DNA from 3 places in the Lysinibacillus sp. BS3 genome. Region 3 is predicted to be linked to each of the others. Evidence: a T-box and tRNA genes for the amino acid it is inferred to sense, from the RefSeq annotation. Region 3 holds a T-box; the other regions hold tRNA genes.
The links. A T-box is a leader RNA that pairs with one kind of tRNA and senses whether it is charged. The one in region 3 lies ahead of ileS (isoleucine--tRNA ligase), so its partner is inferred to be a tRNA-Ile.
Positions count from the first base shown of each region.

Region 1: it has a tRNA-Ile gene. The T-box ahead of ileS (isoleucine--tRNA ligase) is inferred to sense a tRNA for this amino acid. The anticodon was not compared.
Region 2: it has a tRNA-Ile gene. The T-box ahead of ileS (isoleucine--tRNA ligase) is inferred to sense a tRNA for this amino acid. The anticodon was not compared.

Region 1 covers NZ_CP154860.1:2,472,254-2,475,490, forward strand. Annotated here, with positions in the region: gene AAJG31_RS12150 (hypothetical protein) at 1-101, opposite strand, end outside; gene AAJG31_RS12155 (nitric oxide synthase oxygenase) at 151-1,197, opposite strand; tRNA gene AAJG31_RS12160 (tRNA-Glu) at 1,772-1,843, opposite strand; tRNA gene AAJG31_RS12165 (tRNA-Asn) at 1,845-1,921, opposite strand; tRNA gene AAJG31_RS12170 (tRNA-Ile) at 1,928-2,001, opposite strand; tRNA gene AAJG31_RS12175 (tRNA-Gly) at 2,006-2,079, opposite strand; tRNA gene AAJG31_RS12180 (tRNA-Phe) at 2,085-2,160, opposite strand; tRNA gene AAJG31_RS12185 (tRNA-Ser) at 2,167-2,259, opposite strand; tRNA gene AAJG31_RS12190 (tRNA-Ala) at 2,273-2,348, opposite strand; tRNA gene AAJG31_RS12195 (tRNA-Pro) at 2,364-2,440, opposite strand; tRNA gene AAJG31_RS12200 (tRNA-Arg) at 2,456-2,532, opposite strand; tRNA gene AAJG31_RS12205 (tRNA-Lys) at 2,551-2,623, opposite strand; tRNA gene AAJG31_RS12210 (tRNA-Gln) at 2,637-2,711, opposite strand; tRNA gene AAJG31_RS12215 (tRNA-His) at 2,721-2,796, opposite strand; tRNA gene AAJG31_RS12220 (tRNA-Trp) at 2,845-2,918, opposite strand; tRNA gene AAJG31_RS12225 (tRNA-Tyr) at 2,923-3,006, opposite strand; tRNA gene AAJG31_RS12230 (tRNA-Thr) at 3,014-3,089, opposite strand; tRNA gene AAJG31_RS12235 (tRNA-Asp) at 3,098-3,173, opposite strand; tRNA gene AAJG31_RS12240 (tRNA-Val) at 3,178-3,237, opposite strand, start outside.
Region 2 covers NZ_CP154860.1:3,817,979-3,821,215, forward strand. Annotated here, with positions in the region: tRNA gene AAJG31_RS18920 (tRNA-Thr) at 1-33, shown strand, start outside; tRNA gene AAJG31_RS18925 (tRNA-Lys) at 41-116, shown strand; tRNA gene AAJG31_RS18930 (tRNA-Leu) at 134-218, shown strand; tRNA gene AAJG31_RS18935 (tRNA-Gly) at 255-329, shown strand; tRNA gene AAJG31_RS18940 (tRNA-Leu) at 335-423, shown strand; tRNA gene AAJG31_RS18945 (tRNA-Arg) at 432-508, shown strand; tRNA gene AAJG31_RS18950 (tRNA-Pro) at 518-594, shown strand; tRNA gene AAJG31_RS18955 (tRNA-Ala) at 610-685, shown strand; tRNA gene AAJG31_RS18960 (tRNA-Met) at 714-787, shown strand; tRNA gene AAJG31_RS18965 (tRNA-Ile) at 795-871, shown strand; tRNA gene AAJG31_RS18970 (tRNA-Ser) at 887-979, shown strand; tRNA gene AAJG31_RS18975 (tRNA-Met) at 1,033-1,107, shown strand; tRNA gene AAJG31_RS18980 (tRNA-Asp) at 1,111-1,186, shown strand; tRNA gene AAJG31_RS18985 (tRNA-Phe) at 1,245-1,320, shown strand; tRNA gene AAJG31_RS18990 (tRNA-Gly) at 1,326-1,399, shown strand; tRNA gene AAJG31_RS18995 (tRNA-Ile) at 1,401-1,477, shown strand; tRNA gene AAJG31_RS19000 (tRNA-Asn) at 1,482-1,558, shown strand; tRNA gene AAJG31_RS19005 (tRNA-Ser) at 1,569-1,659, shown strand; tRNA gene AAJG31_RS19010 (tRNA-Glu) at 1,662-1,733, shown strand; gene AAJG31_RS19015 (ABC transporter ATP-binding protein) at 1,873-2,667, opposite strand; gene AAJG31_RS19020 (iron ABC transporter permease) at 2,683-3,237, opposite strand, start outside.
Region 3 covers NZ_CP154860.1:219,308-222,544, forward strand. Annotated here, with positions in the region: gene AAJG31_RS01160 (DUF3221 domain-containing protein) at 1-948, shown strand, start outside; T-box leader at 1,141-1,379, shown strand; gene ileS (isoleucine--tRNA ligase) at 1,441-3,237, shown strand, end outside.

The DNA of each region.
Region 1 (3,237 bases), 2.3 Mb from region 3:
GTGTATTGCTCCTGTTCTATCAGCTTAGGAATGGCTGTACCTCTACCATAAGGTGTCGTCAATTGTCTCCATGGGATATTGGGAATTTGCTGATCTAACATAGTAAGCCCTCTCTCATCAAAAGTATCGAAAGTAAACAATTCTTTTACACTAATAGCATGGTTTTTGATAAAAATAATTTGGTGTATGATAAATATTTACATAGGGTTTATGGAATATATGAGTTGTGGCAGGGGAAAGTGGTGGGATTAACCATGTCCAGTTGCCTGTAACTTCTCTTCCTGTTGATTTTTCTGCCTCCTCAAACAATTTAAACTGCTGAGCTGCTGTATGATGATCAACAATGCTCACACCATCTTCTTTAAATGAGTGAAGAACAGCAATATTAAGTTCTACTAAAGCACGATCACGCCAAAGAGACGCATGTTTGGTTGTATCAAGATTAAAAATCTCTGCAATTGCAGGTAACATATTATAACGATCATGATCTGCTAAATTTCGTGCACCAATCTCTGTTCCCATATACCAGCCGTTAAATGGAGCTGCTTGAAAATCAATTCCAGCCATTTGAAAACGCATACTCGAAATAATAGGTACGGCATACCACTTCATTCCTAATTTCTCCACATCGATTGACTCTGGATGACGGATTGAGACCTCTACTATATTTTCTTCAGGAATTACAAACATTTGAGGAGCACGATTATCCACCTGTATAACGAGTGGTAATACATCAAAATCAGTTCCTTTACCTCTCCATCCTAACGACTCACACACTTTTGTAAATTTAATGGACTGTGAATCTCCAATAATGCCTGCATCTGTTTCATAGCCTGCATAACGAATTAGTTGATGATTCCAAATCCGTACTCTATCTGAAGCAAACACTGTTATAGTTGGACGAATTTTCCCATGATTTGTCGCATAATCAATATGTTCTAGTAATTTTTGAAAAATAGCCTTTTCATCTAAAACATCACGTGCATCTACCACATGCAGTGACTGCCAAAATAGACGTCCAATACACTTATTGCTATTTCGCCATGCCACACGTGCGCCAAAAACTAGCTCCTCTGTTGTTGGGTGATATTCACCTGCATCCTTAACTGCCTGTAATCTATTCTTTAACCAAAGTTCTGATTCATTTTGTTCTGTCTGATATAGACTTAAAAATTGCTGTATCTCCTGTATATTCATATCGATTCCTCCACTTATCCTCATATTAGAGGAACAAAACAACAAGCACCATGAAAATAGTAATTGAAAAAACATACATATTTTATATATGAAATAGTTTGTTCATATTTACTCTATAGACTCTCTTTCGTAAGAGAATGTAAGGGAGAAAGATTTTAATTATTATAAAAAGGCTACAGTAGTCATGTAGCCTTTTTCAGGGGGTTGTAGAACAAAGAAATCAATAGAATATTTGTAAATGGTGAAAAAGCTATTCGTTCTGGGCTACTTACTTGCTGCTATTGCTTCGCTTTCGCATAGAGCAGAACCAGTTTCACAAATTCTCTGGCCAGGATTTCGCCTGTATCGCTATACTAGAGAAGTCGTCAAGCAGCCTTCACAAAAGTATTGACCATGGAAGTGTACGTGGTAGGTGAAACGGCTTATAGGATGCCCATAGAAAGATGCTAGGGGAATTAAATTCAGTCCCTCACCTTGCCAATAGGTCTTTTTTTGCTATTGCATTATCTTTTATCGTTTAAAGAACAGGAGAATAGAAAAAAGCATGTAACACACATCTGTGCTACATGCTTGATGACCCGTACGGGATTCGAACCCGTGTTACCGCCGTGAAAGGGCGGTGTCTTAACCACTTGACCAACGGGCCGTGGCTCCGAAGGCAGGACTCGAACCTGCGACAACCTGATTAACAGTCAGGTGCTACTACCAACTGAGCTACTTCGGAATAATATGGGCCTAAATGGACTCGAACCATCGACCTCACGCTTATCAGGCGTGCGCTCTAACCAGCTGAGCTATAGGCCCATTTTGGAGCGGGTGATGAGAATCGAACTCACGACATCAGCTTGGAAGGCTGAGGTTTTACCATTAAACTACACCCGCAATAATGGTGGGTCAGGACGGAATCGAACCGCCGACACTTAGAGCTTCAATCTAATGCTCTACCAACTGAGCTACTGACCCGAAAAATGGAGGAGGTAGAGGGATTCGAACCCCCGCGCGGTGTTACCCGCCTGTCGGTTTTCAAGACCGATCCCTTCAGCCAGACTTGGGTATACCTCCAAAAATATTACAATGGTGGAGCCTAGCGGGATCGAACCGCTGACCTCCTGCGTGCAAGGCAGGCGCTCTCCCAGCTGAGCTAAGGCCCCATTTATCATGAAAGATGGTCGGAATGACAGGATTCGAACCTACGACCCCTTGGTCCCAAACCAAGTGCTCTACCAAGCTGAGCTACATTCCGTAAACATGATTTTATTGGCGCGCCCGACAGGAGTCGAACCCATAACCTTCTGATCCGTAGTCAGACGCTCTATCCAATTGAGCTACGGGCGCATGTTAATTAAAAAATGATGAGCCATGAAGGACTCGAACCTTCGACCCTCTGATTAAAAGTCAGATGCTCTACCAACTGAGCTAATGGCTCGTGAAATTAAAAATGGCTGGGGTACTAGGATTCGAACCTAGGCATGACGGAATCAAAATCCGTTGCCTTACCGCTTGGCTATACCCCAATTTTAAAATGGGGCGACTGATGGGAATCGAACCCACGAATGTCGGAACCACAATCCGATGCGTTAACCACTTCGCCACAATCGCCACTATATAGATTATATTAGCTGTATTATGAACGAGTACCTCAATACCTGGCAGGGGCAGTAGGAATCGAACCCACACCAAAGGTTTTGGAGACCTCTATTCTACCGTTGAACTATGCCCCTAAAATGGTGGAGGGGGACGGATTCGAACCGCCGAACCCTAAGGAGCGGATTTACAGTCCGCCGCGTTTAGCCACTTCGCTACCCCTCCAAGGGAATGGTGCCGGCGATAGGAGTCGAACCCACGACCTACTGATTACAAGTCAGTTGCTCTACCAACTGAGCTACACCGGCAATAATAATGGCGGTCCCGACCGGGATCGAACCGGCGATCTCCTGCGTGACAGGCAGGCATGTTAACCGCTACACCACGGGACCAAAATGGTGGAGGATGACGGGCTCGAACCGCCGACCCCCTGCTTGTAAGGCAGGTGCTCTCCCA
Region 2 (3,237 bases), 1.1 Mb from region 3:
AGGTCGTGGGTTCGATTCCTATAGCCGGCACCATTTTTTCGAGCCATTAGCTCAGTTGGTAGAGCATCTGACTTTTAATCAGAGGGTCGAAGGTTCGAGTCCTTCATGGCTCACCATTTATAAATAATAATAAGCGGGTGTGGCGGAATTGGCAGACGCACTAGACTTAGGATCTAGCGCCGCAAGGCGTGGGGGTTCGACTCCCTTCACCCGCACCATTATTTTCATTGCCAGATAAAAAAGCTTATGCACATGCGGAAGTAGTTCAGTGGTAGAACACCACCTTGCCAAGGTGGGGGTCGCGAGTTCGAACCTCGTCTTCCGCTCCAAATGTGCCGGGGTGGCGGAACTGGCAGACGCACAGGACTTAAAATCCTGCGGTAGGTGACTACCGTACCGGTTCGATTCCGGTCCTCGGCACCATTTTAAATGCGCCCGTAGCTCAATTGGATAGAGCGTCTGACTACGGATCAGAAGGTTATGGGTTCGACTCCTGTCGGGCGCGCCAAAAGAACAACGGGAAGTAGCTCAGCTTGGTAGAGCACTTGGTTTGGGACCAAGGGGTCGCAGGTTCGAATCCTGTCTTCCCGACCATTTCCAAAAAATTATGGGGCCTTAGCTCAGCTGGGAGAGCGCCTGCCTTGCACGCAGGAGGTCAGCGGTTCGATCCCGCTAGGCTCCACCATAAGTAAATTAACCAGTATAAAGATCCTGGCGGCGTAGCTCAGCTGGCTAGAGCGTACGGTTCATACCCGTAAGGTCGGGGGTTCGATCCCCTCTGCCGCCATCTTAAAGGACCTTTAGCTCAGTTGGTTAGAGCAGACGGCTCATAACCGTCCGGTCGCAGGTTCGAGTCCTGCAAGGTCCACCATTTATATATTGTAACGGAGGTATACCCAAGTCTGGCTGAAGGGATCGGTCTTGAAAACCGACAGGCGGGTAACACCGCGCGGGGGTTCGAATCCCTCTACCTCCTCCAGTTTTAAATTTTTATAAATGGTGCTTTAAAAACTCGAAACAACATAAAATTATCGCGGGGTGGAGCAGTGGTAGCTCGTCGGGCTCATAACCCGAAGGTCGTTGGTTCAAATCCGGCCCCCGCAACCAAAAGGTCCCGTGGTGTAGCGGTTAACATGCCTGCCTGTCACGCAGGAGATCGCCGGTTCGATCCCGGTCGGGACCGCCATTTTTAAAATAAAAGTCATGAGAAGCAAAAAAGTGAGCAAGCTTAGCATGGACGAAATGGGTCAGTAGCTCAGTTGGTAGAGCATTAGATTGAAGCTCTAAGTGTCGGCGGTTCGATTCCGTCCTGACCCACCATTTATGCGGGTGTAGTTTAATGGTAAAACCTCAGCCTTCCAAGCTGATGTCGTGGGTTCGATTCCCATCACCCGCTCCAAGGGCCTATAGCTCAGCTGGTTAGAGCGCACGCCTGATAAGCGTGAGGTCGATGGTTCGAGTCCATTTAGGCCCACCATTATTCCGAAGTAGCTCAGTTGGTAGTAGCACCTGACTGTTAATCAGGTTGTCGCAGGTTCGAGTCCTGCCTTCGGAGCCATTTTTATTTTGGGGAAGTACTCAAGAGGCTGAAGAGGCGCCCCTGCTAAGGGTGTAGGTCGGGTAACCGGCGCGAGGGTTCAAATCCCTCCTTCTCCGCCATGGGCCCGTTGGTCAAGTGGTTAAGACACCGCCCTTTCACGGCGGTAACACGGGTTCGAATCCCGTACGGGTCATACTAAGTGCAGTAGATGAATTTACATCTACTGCACTTTTTAATTTACTTGATATTTAGATTTATAACAAAGCTATAATAAATGAAAGCCTACACAGAAGGATTAAACTGTGTAGGCTTGTTGTTTTTCAAATTAGCGATTAAATTTTTCGCCCTTTTCCATATGGGATGCAAAGAGGTGTACCAAATATTGGATCTGTCGTCATTTGGCAATCAAGGTCAAACACATGATTAACTAAATCAGTGGTCATAATTTCTTCTGGTTTCCCTTGACGATAGACACCACGGTCACGCACTGTAATAATATGATCGGCATAGCGACAAGCAAGATTAATATCATGTAGTACCATAATAATAGTTCGCTTTTGCTGTTGGTTCAATTCGAATAGTAAATCTAAAACGTCTATTTGATGAGTTAAATCTAAGTATGTCGTAGGCTCGTCTAAAAGAATGATATCTGTATCTTGAGCAAGCGTCATAGCTATCCAAGCACGTTGACGTTGTCCTCCTGATAGCTCATCTACTGGTCTATCTTGTAAATGCTCTGTACCTGTAGCTTTTAAAGCGCTTAAAACGATTTCTTCATCCTTTTCAGTCCACTGTTGTCGCCAACTTTGGTAAGGATAGCGACCTTGTTTCACAAGTTGTAGGACAGTTAAGCCTTCTGGTGCAACAGGAGATTGAGGAAGAATAGAGAGGTTTTTAGCCACTTGTTTTGTTGATAATTTAAAAATATCCTCACCGTCTAATAAAACGGAGCCTTTTTTAGGTTTTAATAATCGAGCAATGGAGCGTAAGAGTGTGGATTTACCACAGCCATTCGCTCCGATTAATACAGTAATTTCATTCAAAGGAATAGATAAATTGAGATCTTCGATAATATTGAAATCACCATAACTTAATGTTAGAGATTTGGTTAATAAAGATTCAGTCATGTAGTATAGACTCCTTTATTTTTTAGGGTTTCTAAATAATAAATAGATAAAGTAAGGAGCACCGATAGCAGCAGTAAAGACGCCTGCGGGTACTTCTAATGGGCTAAATGCTGTACGACCTATAATATCTGCAACCATTACAAGCAATGCACCAATTGCTGCGGATGCCGGAATAAGTACACCGAACGATGAACCAACAATGCGTCGTGCAATATGAGGAGCCATTAATCCTACAAACCCAATAGCACCAGCAAATGCTATGGCACTCGCTACTAAACTGGAGCATAATAGAATTAAGTAAAGGCGTGTTTTTTGAACAGGCTGCCCTAGGCTTGATGCTGTATCATCACCTAATTCTTGAACATTTAACTGCCGAGTAATAAAAAAGGTTATAAGTAGAAGTACAAAAATCAATGGAACAACGATTTGTACTTGATCCCAATCCGAACTTTTGACACTACCCGTAATCCATTTATTCGCTTCACTTGCTTGATAAATTGGGCCGATAATCATTAACATTGTAGTAATTGCTTGCATGAATGCCGACACGCTAATACCGATTAAGACAAG
Region 3 (3,237 bases):
GTAGTAAGGGATTTATCAGAAAGTAAAAAGCGTGTGATGACAAATGTGGTTCAGCATTTACAGCAACGCCATGAAAAAAAATCTGCAAAACGCTGGCCATATGGTGTTTTGGCTATGATTTTAAGTGTCTGCATAGGGCTGTTTATATATCAGCAATATAATGAACAACAACAGCAAGCTTCTACTATTCCACCCGTATTAGATGAGCGGATTTTAGAGCTATATTTACAACTTGATTCTTTTATGAACGGAAAGAATCGTTTATATAAGGCAAGCTTTGATAACTTTTTATATTTTGAATCGACCTTTGCTTATGCACAATCGAAAAAACTAGTACCTACACAAGAGCAAGTAGATAAGGCACTCGAACAGTTCATGGAAGAGTGGAGCTATGAGGATGATACTCGGCCAACTTATGATAAGCTTCTGCAAATGTTGCAAGTCACAAACGAAGGGTTTATAGAGAACTATGGCAAGCCAATTGCCTATAAAATGGCTACATTTGACTTGTTATGGGAGGCAAGCCAAGCCGATTATAAGGATGTAAGTAATCCCATTCGTACATGGCTTGTCGAGCAAGAAGCCATGAATTATTTAGAACAACATTATCATAAAGACATTGCTTCCTTACGAGAAAAATATAAAATCCCTGAAAAGGACAGCCAAATGAAGCTCATCAGAAGTGGAACCGTCTTAGCGATCAAGGAACATGAATTTTTAGTTGTCTCAGGCGTATTGGCTAGCGAGGTTGGGCAAAAATCTGTCGATGAATTAGTGCAAAAACATAGTAATGGTACATGGTTTCCTCTAGTGGATGTCCCGCAAACACTATCAGTTGGAGATCGAGTAGAAGTTCAATATATACAGTCGATTGGGAACGATGATGCTCAGCCATTCATTGATTATAAGGATATCGTAGAGATGAAAATAATAAAGGAATCTCACTAACAAGAAGCTAGACATTCTCGTGCTATTCAATAGTAAAACATTGCTGAAGAGCTTTTTGATTCAAACCATTCAACAGCCACAATATGCTGATCTCCATCAAAGTATTGCCACTTGTTTCAACGAAATTTTTTAAGATTGTCCACCGTTGACAGACAATTGGTAATTTGCTAAGATGAAGGACAATAAAAGCATACAAATTCGTTGATGAGAAAGAGTAGTGTTTCACTTTGTTCTACAGAGAGCCGACATTTGGTGGAAGTCGGTGTGCAGGTGTTACATGAAAATCCTCTCTGAGAAGATTAGCTGAATGGAGTAAGCTAATCCGGGTGTCTACCGTTAAAAAGAACACGTATGATTGTACGTTGCTGAGTGCTATTGGCCATCGTGTCAATAGAATTAGGGTGGTATTCGCGGTTAACCCCGTCCCTTTTCCTTGGGACGGGGTTTTTTGTATGCCTTTTATACAAATTTGCTTGTATAGGAGGAACTAATATGCAGAAAGAACAAAAGAAAGAAACAACGGTTGAACGAGAAACAAGGATTCGTACATTATGGGCGCAAGAAGGGACCTTTGCAAAATCTGTAAGTAATCGTGCTGAACAGCAGCCCTTTGTATTTTATGAGGGACCCCCAACAGCGAATGGTTTACCACATGTCGGCCATGCATTTGGTAGAACCATAAAAGATGTGGTGGCACGTTATAAAACAATGCAAGGCTATTTAGTTGAACGCAAAGCAGGTTGGGATACACATGGGTTGCCTGTGGAATTAGGGGTAGAAAAGGCATTAGGAATCTCAGGAAAGCAGGAGATTGAGAACTATGGGGTGGAGCAATTTATTCAAGCATGTAAGAAGAGCGTTTTTACCTATGAGCAAAAATGGCGTACTTTTACAGAGCAGCTTGGCTACTGGCTTGACATGGATGATCCTTACCTAACATTAAGTAATGACTATATTGAATCTGTGTGGCATATTTTAAGCCATGTTCACAAGGAAAAACTGTTATACAAAGGACATCGCGTTTCACCTTATTGCCCTAGCTGTCAAACTTCCTTAAGCTCTCATGAGGTGGCACAGGGCTATAAGGATGTTAAGGAATTATCCGTTACTGCAATGTTTAAGCTAGAGGATCGAGACGAATATATCTTAGGCTGGACAACGACGCCTTGGACATTACCAGCCAATGTAGCCTTGGCTATGAATCCTGATCTTCGATATGTCCGTGTAAGGCATGCAAACAGCATCTATATACTAGCTAAATCGTTGGTATCAAAGGTTTTTTCAGAGCCTGTAGAAATATTAAGTGAGCATGACGGACAGGAGTTTGCAGGTGTTTCCTATCTATCGCCATTTTCCTATGTAACCGTCGATAAAGGGCATATCATTGTCATGGCAGATTATGTGACAGAGCATAGTGGAACAGGAATTGTACACATAGCACCTGCTTATGGAGAGGACGATTATAAAACGGTGCAGCAACATGGCTTGTCCTTTGTCAATGTAGTTGATCTTAAAGGCTGTTATACAGAAGCGGTACCTGAGCTTGTTGGACGATTTGTGAAAGATTGTGATGTCGATATCATTAAACTGCTTGCAGCAAAAGAGCTTTTATTTGCTAAAGAAAAATATGAGCATAGCTATCCGCATTGCTGGCGCTGTGATTCACCATTATTGTACTATGCAACAGATAGCTGGTTTATCAAAATGTCGGCATTAAAAGAGCAGCTTTTACAAAATAATCAGCAGGTGACATGGTACCCTAGCCATATTAAGGATGGACGATTTGGCAACTTCCTAGAAAACTTAGTGGATTGGAATATTAGTCGTAATCGTTATTGGGGGACACCACTCAATGTGTGGATCTGTCAGGATTGCAATCATGAGGAGGCACCTAACAGTGTTGCAGCGCTACAACAATTAGCCAAAGGAGCAGTCAATGAACAATTAGAGCTCCATAAGCCATTTATAGATGCTATTGTCTGTACCTGTCCTGTCTGCCAGGGCGACATGAAACGTACGCCTGAAGTTATCGATGTTTGGTTTGACAGTGGCTCGATGCCATTTGCCCAACAGCATTATCCTTTTGAAGACGTAGCGAACTTTCATCATCAGTTTCCAGCAGATGTGGTCATTGAGGGCATCGACCAAACGCGAGGATTTTTCTATAGCTTATTAGCAGTATCGACCTTGTTTACAGGAAAACCACCTTATAAAAATGTGCTATCGTTAGGGCATGTACTCGATGAGCATGGACAGAAGATGTCCAAAAGTAAAGGCAATGCATTAGAG